2 linked regions of the Cupriavidus metallidurans CH34 genome follow. The protein of the gene in region 1 interacts with the protein of each later gene in a pairwise test. Links are inferred from orthologs where the notes say so. Each region holds a gene or a part of one and is shown on either strand. Other genes may lie near its edges. The genes, in order: ftsZ and rlmN.

Region 1 (6,854 bases):
GATCGTCAAGCCGGCCCGTGAAGGGTCGTCGATCGGCCTGACCAAGGTGATCGCCGCGGACCAGATGCGCGCTGCATTCGAGAAGGCCGCAGGGCTCGATGCCGACGTGATCGCCGAGACTTTCATCGATGGCGCGGAGCTGACTTGCCCGATCGTGGGCGAGGGTCCGACGGCCGAAGCGCTCCCAGTTATCAAGATTGTCGCGCCGGAGTCGAACTACGACTATCAAAATAAGTATTTTACTGACGATACCCAATACCTGTGCCCCTCGACATTGCCCGACGCGCTGGAGCGCGAAGTGCGCGCGCTGGCCGTGGAGGCCTTCCGGGTGCTGGGGTGTCGCGGCTGGGCCCGCGCGGACGTGATGCTGACGCGCGACGGCAAGCCTTATCTGCTTGAAATGAATACGTCCCCCGGCATGACCGGCCATTCGCTCGTGCCGATGGCGGCGCGTGCGAATGGCATCAGCTATGAGGACTTCGTCATGCAGGTACTGGCGGCAGCCACGCTGGACCTGCATCCGAATGAACACTGGAAACCCGAATAACCGCAGTACCGACCGCCTGAACGACGACACATGTGGCATAACGCGCGCCTGCTCAACCTGTTCGCCTCAGCGCTATACGCGCTGGTGGCGCTCATGGCGCTCGGGGCTGGGCTGCTGTGGCTGGCCCAGCGGCCGGTGTTCGCCATTACGCATGTCGAGCTGACGTCGATGGATGGCGCGCCGTTGCGCCACGTGAACGCGCCGAGCGTGCGCGCGAACGCGCTGGGCAAGCTGGCCGGCAACTTCTTCACACTCGACCTGAACACGGCGCGACAGGCGTTCGAGTCGGTGCCCTGGGTGCGCCACGCGAGCGTGCGGCGCGAGTGGCCGAATGGCTTGGCGATCCAGGTGGAAGAGCACGAACCCCTCGGTACCTGGGGTGGTCCGGATAGTGGCAGGCTGATCAATACCTATGGCGAGGTATTCGTGGCCAACACCGCCGAGGCCGAAGAGGATGCCCAGCTGCTGGCGCTTGACGGACCGCCGGACAGCGAGGAAGACGTGGTCGAGAAGCTGGAGATCATGCGCGAGTGGTTCAAGCCGATGAAGCTCGAACCGCTGGCCGTGGCGCTGTCGGGGCGTTATGCATGGCGTGCCAAATTGTCTAACGGCATGGTCGTCGAATTCGGCCGCGAGCAGAACGACGAGGATCGCACGGCCATGGAGGCGCGGGTCAAGCGCTTCGTGGCGTCGTGGCCGCAGGTCACGGAGCAGATGGGCAAGCAGATCGAGTATGCCGATCTGCGCTATCCCAACGGGTTCGCGATCCGGGCGGCCAGCGTGCGCTTCCTGACCGATGCGCAGGCAGCGGCGGCGGCCAAGGCGGCGACCAAGGCAGCCAGCGGCGCGGCAACCCCCCAGGCGGCTTCGGCCGGCAACACCAACAACAATCCGACGCGACTCAAGAGTAAGAACGCGGAGAAAACTCGATGAGCAAGGAATACAAGGACCTACTGGTCGGTCTCGACATCGGCACCTCGAAGGTGGCGGCCGTGGTGGCGGAACTGCGCCCCGATGGCAGCTATGAGGTGATCGGGATGGGCCAGTCCGAGTCCAAGGGTTTGAAGAAGGGGGTCGTGGTCAACATCGAGGCTACCGTGCAGTCGATCCAGCGCGCGCTGGAAGAAGCCGAGCTGATGGCTGACTGCAAGATCGCCGAGGTGTTCACCGGCATCGCCGGCAGCCATATCCGCAGCTTCAACTCGAGCGGCATGGTGGCGATCAAGGACAAGGAAGTCACGCAGACGGATGTGGCCCGCGTGATCGAGACCGCCAAGGCGGTCAACATCCCGACCGACCAGCAGATCCTGCACATCCTGACCCAGGAATTCATCATCGACGGTCAGGAGGATGTACGCGAGCCCATCGGCATGAGCGGTATCCGGCTCGAAGTGAAGGTGCATATCGTGACGGGCGCGGTTAGCGCGGCCCAGAACATCGTCAAGTGCGTGCGCCGCTGCGGCCTGGAAGTGCACGACCTGATCCTGCAGCCGCTGGCCTCGAGCCTTGCGGTGCTGACCGAGGACGAGAAGGAACTCGGCGTGGTGCTGGTGGATATCGGCGGCGGCACGACGGACATCGCCATCTTCAGCGAAGGCGCGATCCGGCACACGGCCGTGATCCCGATCGCCGGGGACCAGATCACCAACGACATCGCCATGGCGCTGCGCACGCCGACGCCCGATGCCGAGGACATCAAGATGCAGTACGGCATCGCCAAGCAGGCGATTGCCGACCCGGAAGACATGATCGAGGTGCCTGGCGTGGGCGACCGCGGCACGCGCACGCTGAGCCGCCAGGCGCTGGCCGCTGTGATCGAGCCGCGTATCGAGGAACTCTATTCGCTGGTGCACCAGGTGGTGCGCGAGTCGGGCTACGAGGAACTGCTGTCGTCGGGCGTGGTGATCACCGGTGGCACGGCCATGATGCCGGGCATGGTGGAACTGGGCGAAGACATCTTCCTGAAGCCCGTGCGCGTGGGCGTGCCCGAGTATCGCGGCAACCTGCATGAAGTCGTAAAGAGCCCGCGTTACTCCACGGTGATGGGCCTGCTGCAGGAAGGATGCGTTCAGCGTATGCGCGGCCGCAAGGTGGCGGTGCAGAGCGGCTCCGTGAAACAGGTCTGGGGACGCATGAAGGAATGGTTTGTCGGCAACTTCTGATGAATTTGCCGGTCAGGTTTTCTTTGACGTGATACGCGCCTGGCGTCAGCGCGATGGCGGAAATGCACGTTGAGCAGTTTTTCGCAGTTTTACTGGTTAGTTGTTCTTGATAGTTTCTTGTTCAGGAACCAAGGGTTGCGGCGGGGAGGCTGCAGCGTTTGGGGACTGATTTTTCTCGGAGGCAGTGATGGACTTTGACATGATCGAAACGGAGATTCAGGACGGCACCATCATCAAGGTGGTGGGCGTGGGCGGCGCGGGCGGCAATGCCGTGCAGCACATGATCAGCCGTGGCGTGCAGGGTGTGGAATTCATTTGCATGAATACCGATGCCCAGGCGCTGAAGCGCTCCACCGCATCGCGCGTGCTGCAACTGGGCAACACCGGCCTTGGTGCCGGTGCCAAGCCGGAAGTTGGCCGTAACTGCGCGGAGCAGGCGCGTGACCAGATCGCCGACGCCCTGCGCGGCGCGCACATGGTCTTCATCACTGCCGGCATGGGCGGCGGCACCGGTACCGGTGCCGCGCCGATCGTGGCGCAGGTGGCCAAAGAAATGGGCATCCTGACCGTGGGCGTGGTCAGCAAGCCGTTCGACTTCGAAGGCGCGCGCCGTGCCAAGGTGGCCGAACACGGTTCGGGCGAACTCGAGTCGTCGGTGGACTCGCTGATCGTGGTGCTCAACGAGAAGCTGTTCGAAGTGATGGGCGACGACGCCGAGATGGACAAGTGCTTCCAGTGCGCCGATGACGTGCTGCATAACGCTGTCGCTGGCATCGCCGAAATCATCAATGTCGACGGTCTCGTGAACGTCGACTTTGAAGACGTGAAGACGGTGATGGGCGAGCAGGGCAAGGCCATGATGGGTACGGCTACCGTCTCCGGCGTGGATCGCGCCCGCCTGGCCGCCGAGCAGGCTGTGGCCAGTCCGCTGCTCGAAGGCGTGGACCTGTCCGGCGCGCGTGGCGTGCTGGTCAACATCACGGCCAGCCGCTCGTTGAAGCTGTCGGAAACCAAGGAAGTCATGAACACGATCCGCAGCTACGCCGCGGAGGACGCGACCGTGATCTTCGGTACGGTGTACGACGATTCGATGAGCGACGCGCTGCGCGTGACCGTGGTGGCCACTGGCCTGGGCCGTTCTGCCAAGAAGCAGCAGCCGATGACGCTGCTGAAGACCGGCACGGACAACATCCCGGTGCAGATGATGGCAGGCCTGACCGCTGCCCCGGCGCATGCATCGCCGGACTACAGCGGCCTGGATACGCCGGCCGTGTGGCGCAGCTCGCGCGAGTCGGCGTCCGCCCATGTGGCGGCGCTGCAAGAGAAGGGCGTGGATACGTACGACATCCCGGCCTTCCTGCGCAAGCAGGCTGACTGAGTTGGGCTCCGGCAGGGCCGTGGCGTCGGCCGCGTGCCTGGCGGGTTGTCGCTGGTCCGTTCCGCATCGCCCGAGCGCTCCCTTTCCGCTCGGTGATTGCCTGGACTGACGCCATCCGTCAGTGCGCCGGCACGCGTCGCGCCCGCGCCGAAAGCAGTCCGTCCGCATCCCGTTGCCGGGCAGGCAGGCCATCGGCCGCCTCCCCGGACTGGTTTCCCGCCTCCCAGCGGCGGGATGTGCCCCCGTCCGCGCGGCGCGTCCACAAGACGCGCCGCGCGGCGTTTGAGCAGCAAGCCGACTGCCCTGCACTTGACATAGCTGAAGCCAGGATTCGCCAATGCGACGCTTGGTTGCAACGGCATCCGCCCCTATGATGCAGGCAGGGTTTCTACCGAGAGGAGGAATCTCCGATGATCGCCATTGGGCAACGCGTCCCTGACGCCACGCTGTACGAATTTTTCGAAACCGAATCCGAAGGCTGCGTGCTCGGGCCGAATGCGTTTTCGGTGGCCGAACTGGTCAAGGGCCGCAAGATCGTGGTCTTCGGCCTGCCCGGCGCCTTTACTCCGACTTGCTCCGCGAAGCATGTGCCCAGCTATCTCAAGGAGTACGATGCGTTGCGTGCCGCCGGTGTCGACGAAATCTGGTGCCACTCGGTCAACGACGCCTTTGTGATGGGTGCCTGGGGACGCGAGCAGAAGGCCACAGGCAAGGTCCGGATGATGGGTGACGGCGCCGCGCAATGGGCCAGGGCCCTGGGGCTGGATCAGGACCTGAGCCAGCGCGGCTTGGGTGTGCGCGCCAAACGCTATGCGATGGTCGTCGATGACGGTGTGGTGACCCACCTGTTCATCGAGGAGCCGGGCGAGTTCAAGGTCAGCAGTGCCGAATGGGTGCTGCAGGCGTTGCGCGCTTGACACGGTAGTTCGGGCGTGAATGCTTTATACGTATCATTTCGGACGTTGTCTAACACCCCGAAACAAAGTGGTGCAGCGCAATAGACCGAGTAATGGTAGTATCGCGTTATCAAGTTTTACGCCCAATAGCTTTTAATAATAGTTGAGGCCGTCATGCTCAAACAGCGCACTATCAAATCCCTGGTGAAGACGGTTGGTATCGGTTTGCACTCGGGCCGCAAAGTGACGCTGACCCTGCGCCCGGCTCCGGCCGATACCGGCATCGTCTTTACCCGCGTCGACCTGCCCGAGGCCGTGGAAATCCACGCGGCGGCTTCTGCCATTGGTGATACCCGCCTGGCATCGGTGCTCCAGAAGGACGGCGCGCGCGTTTCGACCGTTGAACACCTGATGTCGGCCTGCGCCGGCCTGGGTGTCGACAATCTTTATGTCGACGTCGACGCCGAGGAAATTCCGATCATGGACGGCAGCGCGGCATCGTTCGTGTTCCTGCTGCAATCGGCGGGCATGGAAGAGCAGCCTGCGGCCAAGCGTTTCATCCGCGTGAAGAAAGCCGTGGAAGTCCGCGATGGTGACAAGCTGGCTCGCCTGGAGCCGTTCTTCGGCTTCAAGCTTGCCTTCACGATCGACTTCCGTCATCCCGCTGTCGACAAGACGGGTCAGACGTTCACGATCGACTTTGCCGACACCAGCTACGTCCGTGAAATCGCCCGTGCCCGCACTTTCGGTTTTGCCCATGAAGTTGAGGCACTGCGCGAGATGGGCCTGGCCCGTGGTGGCAGCCTCGACAACGCGATCGTGCTCGACGAGCACCGCATGTTGAACAACGAGGAACTGCGCTATGGCGACGAGTTCGTCCGCCACAAGATCCTCGACGCGATCGGCGACCTGTACGTGATCGGCCATCCGCTGATTGCTTCATATGTTGCGCACAAATCTGGCCATGGCATGAACAATCAGTTGCTGCGCGCGCTGCTGGCGGACCAGGAAGCCTACGAATTTGTGACCTTCGACAAGGTCGAGGAAGCGCCCGTCGCGTTCCTGCCACAGGCTCAGCCGGCATTCGCCTGACGACTGACTGGCATCAAGCTTCGATCGGAAACCCCGCGCCTCGTAAGGGCACGGGGTTTTTTGTTGTCTGCGGGATGGTGCCGGGCCGCGCATCTGGCCGCTCCCAACTACTAATAAGGGGGCTGAGCGGGCGTAGCGAGGATCGAATCAGCGATGCCGGGCCAGCAAGGCCTCCACCGCATCCTTCAGCGGTGACGCCTCCAGGTTGTGCGCCAGCACGTCCATGCTATGCAATCCGGCCGGCGACAGATTGGCCGTTCGCGGCTTGCGTTCGACCGGACTAGTGTCCCAATCGCCACGCCCGACCTCCGGTTGTACCCGTACACGGATTGCGGTAACCTGCGATCCCCGTTGCTGCAGCCGGGAAAGCAGGGTCGGCACCACTTGCCGGACCCGCGCGGCCGCCGCGCCATGCGCGGCAAGCAACAACAGTGTGCGCTCCATTTGCGGTCCCCGGTCGTCAGTCTTGACGCCGGCCACGGCGATGCCGGCCCGCATGCCTTGCGGCAGGAGTGACAGGACTTCCGCTTCCAGAGACGCCAGTTGCCGCGCGGTCTGCATCAGCGCCGAAACCGGCCCGGCCTTGGCCAGCCAGTCATTGAGTGGCTTGGCCGCAGGGGTCTGGTGAGCGTGGTGGGTGAACATGCGCATGCGCGCATTCTAGCGCGCAATCCTTGCCCGTCCGAGAGCCGGGATGCCTTTGCCCGCGTGCGCACGGGGCCGCAAGAGCGGCCCCGTCTTTTGGGGTGGGGTTAGGTCATGCAAATCATCGTGCTACA
Region 2 (6,818 bases), 1.1 Mb from region 1 along the record:
GATGATGCGCAGCAGTCGACTGCCGGCCTGCACCGTGACTTCCAGTGCCACGCGGGGCATCGACGCGACATCGGGATCGGCGGGCCAGGGCAAGGCATGGCGGAAGATCTCGCGCACTGGCAGGCGAGTGGCGATTACGTTACCGAATTGGCGCGGGCTGCCGTCACGGTGGGTGCGGTCGACGCCGGGGGCGAAGATTACCTGGTAGTCCGGCAGCAGGGCGGAGAGTTCGGCCACCTGATCGGGGCCGGGGTGGCCGGCAAGGTCGCTGAAGCCGCGCGTGATTTCCTGCAGGCAGAGCACGTCGGCATCGGCCATTCCACGCAGGGTGTCGACGATGCGGGCGAGATCGACCTTGCCGTCGGCCCCGCGGCCCCACTGGATATTCCACGAAATCAGTTCCATAGCCTGCCCCCTTCGATGTCGGGCGCCGCGACTGGACTACAATCGCGCTTCTGCAAAACAATACGACAGGTCCCACTGGTGTCTCAAGCCGTGTCTTCCCAGCCCAATCCGACAAGCCACCCGGAAGCGGCATCTGCCGCTTCCGCCGCTTCCAATGATCCCGTCGTCAAGATCGACAGCCTCGACATGGAGGCGCGTGGCGTCGGCCGTCTGGAGAACGAGGACGGCACGCCAGGCAAGGTGATTTTCGTCGAGGGCGCGCTGCCCGGCGAGACGGTTGCGTATCGCAGCTATCGCCGCAAGCCTAGCTACGAACAGGCCCATCTCGTCGAGGTGAAGCAGGCCTCCGTCATGCGGGTGAAGCCGGGTTGCCAGCATTTTGGCGTGTGCGGCGGCTGCTCGATGCAGCACCTGGACTCGCGCGCGCAACTGGCAATCAAGCAGCGTGTGCTCGAAGACAATCTCTGGCACCTGTCGAAGGTGAAGCCCGACGTCGTGTTCCGCCCGATCGCGGGCCCGGATTGGGGCTATCGCTACCGCGCCCGTCTGACGGTGCGGCACGTTGTCAAGAAGGGTGGAGTACTGGTGGGCTTCCACGAGCGCAAGAGCAGCTATGTGGCGGACATGACGCACTGCGAGATCCTGCCGCCGCATGTGTCGGCAATGCTGGTGCCGCTGCGCGAATTGGTGGGCGGCCTGTCGATCCATGATCGGATGCCGCAGATCGAACTGGCCGTTGGTGCGGAGGTGACCGCACTTGTGTTGCGCGTCCTGGAGCCGCTCAACGACGCCGACAAGGACTTGCTGCGGGCCTTCGCCGATCAGCATCAGGTGCAGTTCTGGCTCCAGCCGAAGGGGCCGGACACGGTCTATCCGTTTTATCCGGCCGAGCAGGAGCTGGCCTATACACTGCCCGAGTTCGGCATCCGGATGCCGTTCAAGCCGACCGACTTCACGCAGGTCAATCACCAGATCAATCGCGTGCTGATTGGTCGCGCGCTACGTCTGCTGGATGCGAAGCCGACTGACCGCCTGCTCGACCTGTTCTGCGGCATCGGCAATTTCACGCTGCCGCTGGCGACGCAGGGTGCATCTGTCATGGGGATCGAGGGAAGCGAGGTGCTGACCACGCGTGCGCTGGCCAATGCCGAGTACAACGGGCTGGCAGCCAAGACGTCCTTCGCCTGCCGCAATCTGTTCGAGGTGACCGCCGAGGACATCGCAGCGCTGGGCCGCTTCGACCGCTGGCTGGTAGACCCGCCGCGCGAGGGTGCGCTGGCTGTCTGCAAGGCGCTTGCTGAACTGAGTCAGGCCGGTAGCGACGTGCTGCCGAAGCGTATCGTCTATGTGTCGTGCAGTCCGGCGACGCTGGCGCGTGACGCGGGCTTGCTGGTGCACGAGGCCGGCTACCGCCTGGCCGGCGCGGGCGTGGTCAATATGTTCCCGCATACGTCGCACGTGGAGTCGATCGCGGTGTTCGAGCGCGACTGAATCCACATGGCGCACCCATGAAAAAAACCGCCCGAGGGCGGCTTTTTTTCGTTGGCAGATGCAGGTCAGTCGCGGCTGCCGCCTGCGATGCCGAGCAGGGCCAGCAGGTTCACGAACACGTTGTACACGTCCAGGTAGATCGCGAGCGTGGCGGTCACGTAGTTGGTTTCGCCGCCATTCACCACGCGCTGCACGTCCACCAGGATGAACGCCGAGAAGATGCCGATGGCGATCACCGACAGCGTGATCATCAGCGCCGGCAGTTGCAGCCAGATGTTGGCCAGGCTGGCCAGGATCAGCAGGATCACGCCGACGAACAGGAACTTGGCCAAGCCGGAGAAATCACGCTTGCTCACGCTGGCAATGGTGGCCATCACGCCGAAAACCGCTGCGGTACCGCCAAAGGCGTACATGATCAGCGCGGGGCCGTTCGAGAACGACAGCGTGAAGCTGAGGATGCGTGCCAGCATCAGACCCATGAAGAAGGTGAAGGCCAGCAGCAGGACCACGCCCATGCCGCTGTTCTTGGTCTTCTCGATGGCGAACATGAAGCCGAAGGCGACCGCGAGGAACAGCACGGCCGACATCATCGGGCTGCCAGCGATCATCGCGGTGAAACCAGTGACCACGCCGATCCAGGCGCCGATCACGGTTGGAATCATCGAAATGGCCAGCAGCCAGTAAGTATTACGAAGGACCCGGTTGCGGACGGCTACATCAGTGACGCTCGCAGCACTATTGCCGAACCCATAGGTATTCAGCTTGTTGTTCATGGTGACTCCTGTCATCAGATATCAGTGAGGCGCCGGGGCAACCCGGCCAGCACAGCGCCAATGTGGCATCGCGCCCGCGGATTTGCAAGGGGGCTTTGTATGGACAATATCCCCGTTCAATAGTTGTTTTCCGAAAACGCAAACATTTGACGGGGTCCGCGCGCTTCCGTTCCCGTGATTCCTGGGCAATAAGTTACCTATAGATATCTTTTTGCTTGACGGTCTGCGGCGTTGGGCGCGCCCGGAAATGCATTGGCAGGCATGTTCGAAACCGTCATGCGGTCGTGCTAGAATTGCACGTTTAATCCATTTGTAACCCCTTCATTTTTCGGAGTTTTTCATGGCGATCGAACGCACCCTGTCGATTATCAAGCCGGATGCCGTGGCCAAGAACGTTATCGGCCAGATCTACGCCCGTTTCGAGGCCGCTGGCCTGAAAGTCGTTGCAGCCAAGATGGTTCACCTGTCGCGCGGTGAAGCCGAGCAGTTCTACGCTGTTCACAAGGCGCGCCCGTTCTTCAAGGACCTGGTGGACTTCATGGTTTCGGGCCCGGTCATGATCCAGGCTCTGGAAGGCGAAAGCGCTATCGCCAAGAACCGCGACCTGATGGGTGCCACCGACCCGAAGAAGGCTGAAAAGGGCACGATCCGCGCCGATTTTGCCGACAGCATCGACGCTAACGCCGTGCACGGTTCGGACGCTCCGGAAACGGCTGCCGTGGAAGTGGCTTTCTTCTTCCCGGGCATGAACGTTTACAGCCGCTGATTGTCTCTGACATCACGACTGAACCTGTAGTCAAGTTGGAACTGCCGTCATGAATAATCTCGTCAACCTGCTCGATCTCGACGCGGACGCGCTCACTGCCTATTGCGGCGAGCTCGGCGAGAAGCCATTCCGTGCGCGGCAGTTGCAGCGCTGGATCCACCAGTTTGGAGCCAGCCACTTCGACGCCATGACGGATCTCGCCAAATCGCTGCGCGAAAAGCTCGCGACGCGTGCCGAGATTCGCTCGCCCGCTGCCATTTCGGACCATACGTCGTCCGATGGCACGCGCAAATGGCTGCTCGATGTGGGGGCCGGCAACGCGGTGGAGACGGTGTATATCCCCGAGGACACGCGCGGCACGCTGTGTGTGTCGTCGCAGGCGGGGTGCGCCGTCAATTGCCGATTCTGTTCGACCGGCAAGCAAGGTTTTTCGCGCAATCTCTCCACCGGCGAGATTATCGGCCAGCTCTGGATGGCCGAGTTCGCGATGCGTGCCCAGCTGGGTCGCGGCCCCAAGGACGAGCGTGTCATCTCCAATGTGGTGATGATGGGCATGGGCGAGCCGCTGCTCAACTATGACGCGGTCGTGCCGGCCATGCGGCTGATGCTCGATGATAATGCGTACGGCCTGTCGCGTCGGCGCGTGACGTTGTCCACGTCCGGCGTAGTGCCGATGATGGACCGTCTGTCGAAGGACTTGCCCGTGGCGCTGGCGGTTTCGCTGCACGCCTCGAACGATGCGCTGCGCGACGTGCTCGTGCCGCTCAACCGCAAGTACCCGCTGGCGGAGCTGATGGCGGCTTGTCGCCGCTACCTGGAATTCGCTCCGCGCGACTTCATTACTTTCGAATACTGCATGCTCGATGGCGTCAACGATGGCGTCGAACATGCGCGTGAACTGCTGAAGCTTGTGGCCGACGTGCCTTGCAAGTTCAACCTGATTCCGTTCAACCCGTTCCCGGAATCGGGGCTGAAGCGCTCGAACAACGAGCAGATTCGCCGCTTCGCCCAGGTACTGATGGATGCGGGGATTGTCACGACGATCCGCAAAACACGTGGCGACGACATCGACGCCGCGTGTGGCCAGCTTGCTGGCGAAGTCATGGATCGTACCCGTCTGGCCGAGCGCGGCAAGTTCGGCAAGATCACGCCACTGGTGCCGGTGGCTGACGCCGGCGCCCCCCGGGAGGCCCGTCCTGCATGACCCGTCTGATCGTTGCTGCCCTGTTCGGGCTGATGCTGTCCGCCTGTTCGTTGCCGCCTGCACCCGCCCAGGACATCAAGACCGCTTCCGATCAGACTCCGGCCGACAAGCGCGCCAGTATCAGGCTGCGCCTGGCCACGCAGTACCTCGAGGCGCGCCAGTATTCGGTGGCGCTTGACGAGGTCAAGCAGGCCATCAATATCGATCCGACGCTGGTCGACGCCTATCACGTTCGGGCGCTGGTCTACATGGGCATGAACGAGACCGCCCTGGCCGAAGACAGTTTCCGCACCGCGCTGAGCATGCGTGACAGCGACCCGGACGTGTTGAACAACTACGGCTGGTTCCTGTGCCAGAACAACCGCTACGCAGAGGCGAAGGCCATGCTGCAGCGCGCGGTGCAGGCGCCGTCCATGAATGGCCCCGTCAAGCCGCTGACGAACTTGGGCGCCTGCGAGATGCGCAATGGCGACCTGATTTCGGCGCAGAAGAGTCTCCAGACGGCCTATGGCTACGACCGCAATGATCCGGCGTTGCTGACGAACCTCGCGCAGCTCAGTTTCCAACGCGGGGAGATGCCGCAGGCCAAGGACTACGTTGGCCGCGTCAACAGCAGCCGCTTTGCCAGCGCGCAATCCCTCTGGCTGGGTGCGCGCATCGCCCGCCGACAGGGCGATACCGAAACACAGAACGCACTCACGGCACAACTGCGCAGCCGGTTCCCCGACTCGCGCGAGTTGACCGCATACGAGAGAGGAGCTTGGGATGAGTGAACAAGAGCGCGCCGACAGCCAGGCCGCGACGACGGGTCACGTCGGCGGTGGCGCGACAGACTCCGACCGCGAGGCTGTTGCCCGCGAGATCGGGGCGAAATTGAAAGACGCTCGCGAGGCGCAGCGGCTTTCTCTGGAAGATGTCAGTGCACGACTGAAGGTGGCAGCGTCGAAGCTCGTCGCCATTGAGTCGGGCAATGTATCGAGCCTGCCCGATGTGACGTTCGCGAAGGGTGTGATGCGTGCTTACGCGCGGACGCTCCAGGTGAATATCGACGGGTTGCTGGGGCGCTATCACGCGCAGGCTCAGGCCACGCCGGTTACCGGGATTACGCAGCGTCATGAGGGCGCACTCAATCAGGCTTTCGACGATCGCAAGCGCTTCGGTTCGAAGGGTACTGGCGGTGGTGCCGGTGGGCGCTGGGTCTGGCTGGTTTGCGTGCTGGCCTTGATCGGCGTTGGCGGATATTTCGGCTTTGATCATGCCAAGGCGTGGGTCGAGGCCCGCAGCAAGGCCGCGGCCGAGGCGCCCAAACCGGCTGTTGCCGAGGAGCGGGCCCAGGAGCAGAGCAATAACGATGGCACGGTGAGCGCAGCGTTGCCGCCGGTGATGACCGGCAACGACTCGCCAGCACCGTCCGAGACTGCGTCGGCATCGGCCGCGCAGTCCGTGGCCGTCACGCCGGCCCCGGCTACCATGTCGGCGGGTTTGCCGATGGTCACGGGTGGAGAGGCTCCCGCCGAGGCGGCAAAGACGCCAGCCGCTACGCCGCCTGCCACGGTTCCCGCTGCGCAGGGCGACAGTGCGGGTGCTGTGCAGATCCGTTTCTCGGCCGATAGCTGGTATGAAGTACGAGACCGCACCGGCAAGGTCATTCTTGGCGGTACCGCCAAGGCTGGCGATACCGTGTCGGGTGGTGGCGCGGGTGGGCCCTACAAGATCATTCTCGGGAATGTGAAGGGCGTTGAGTCGCTGACGCACAATGGTGCAGCAGTGAACTTCCAGGCGTCCAACCGGAATAATGTGGCCCGCCTGACCCTGCAGTAATGCGCTGCGGGTGGCGCGGCCAGCCATGCAAGAAAAGGTGGTAATGCAATGAACCAGAACGCTTTCCAGCCCGTGATCCCGGGCCCGCTGCCGCGTCGCGTTTCGCGCCAGGCCAGTGTTGTGTGGGGCGACAACATCGTGACGATCGGCGGCGGCGCGCCAGTGCGCGTGCAGTCGATGACCAACACCGATACGGTGGATGCCATCGGCACCGCAATCCAGATCAAGGAACTGGCACGCGCCGGTTCGGAGATTGTCCGTATCACGGTGAATACGCCGGAAGCCGCCGCGGCCGTGCCGGCGATTCGCGAACAACTCGACCGTATGGGCGTGGATGTGCCGCTGGTGGGCGACTTCC

What was found.
Region 2: the proteins of ftsZ (region 1) and rlmN interact in binary tests that used the Escherichia coli proteins (3 or more experiments, as listed by UniProt). The link is inferred for Cupriavidus metallidurans CH34 from one-to-one orthologs.

The regions. Positions count from the first base shown.
Region 1 is NC_007973.1:3,381,893-3,388,746, reverse strand. Bases 2,109-4,991 are described here. They hold ftsZ (cell division protein FtsZ), read left to right. Parts: upstream 2,109-2,896; coding sequence 2,897-4,087; downstream 4,088-4,991. Other genes in these bases: RMET_RS15635 (peroxiredoxin), read left to right, coding at 4,498-4,991; ftsA (cell division protein FtsA), read left to right, coding at 2,109-2,709. Outside these bases: RMET_RS15655 (D-alanine--D-alanine ligase), read left to right, coding at 1-547; RMET_RS15650 (cell division protein FtsQ/DivIB), read left to right, coding at 578-1,480; more of ftsA, read left to right, coding at 1,477-2,108; more of RMET_RS15635, read left to right, coding at 4,992-5,004; lpxC (UDP-3-O-acyl-N-acetylglucosamine deacetylase), read left to right, coding at 5,158-6,075; RMET_RS15625 (DciA family protein), read right to left, coding at 6,223-6,726; RMET_RS15620 (M23 family metallopeptidase), read left to right, coding at 6,835-6,854. UniProt on the Escherichia coli protein: Essential cell division protein that forms a contractile ring structure (Z ring) at the future cell division site. The regulation of the ring assembly controls the timing and the location of cell division.
Region 2 is NC_007973.1:2,288,653-2,295,470, reverse strand. What follows is about bases 2,715-5,561. They hold rlmN (23S rRNA (adenine(2503)-C(2))-methyltransferase RlmN), read left to right. Parts: upstream 2,715-3,484; coding sequence 3,485-4,639; downstream 4,640-5,561. Other genes in these bases: RMET_RS10550 (RodZ domain-containing protein), read left to right, coding at 5,405-5,561; pilW (type IV pilus biogenesis/stability protein PilW), read left to right, coding at 4,636-5,412; ndk (nucleoside-diphosphate kinase), read left to right, coding at 3,010-3,435. In the rest of the region: RMET_RS10580 (endonuclease/exonuclease/phosphatase family protein), read right to left, coding at 1-405; 23S rRNA (uracil(1939)-C(5))-methyltransferase RlmD, read left to right, coding at 421-1,896; RMET_RS10570 (Bax inhibitor-1/YccA family protein), read right to left, coding at 1,962-2,669; more of RMET_RS10550, read left to right, coding at 5,562-6,460; ispG (flavodoxin-dependent (E)-4-hydroxy-3-methylbut-2-enyl-diphosphate synthase), read left to right, coding at 6,509-6,818.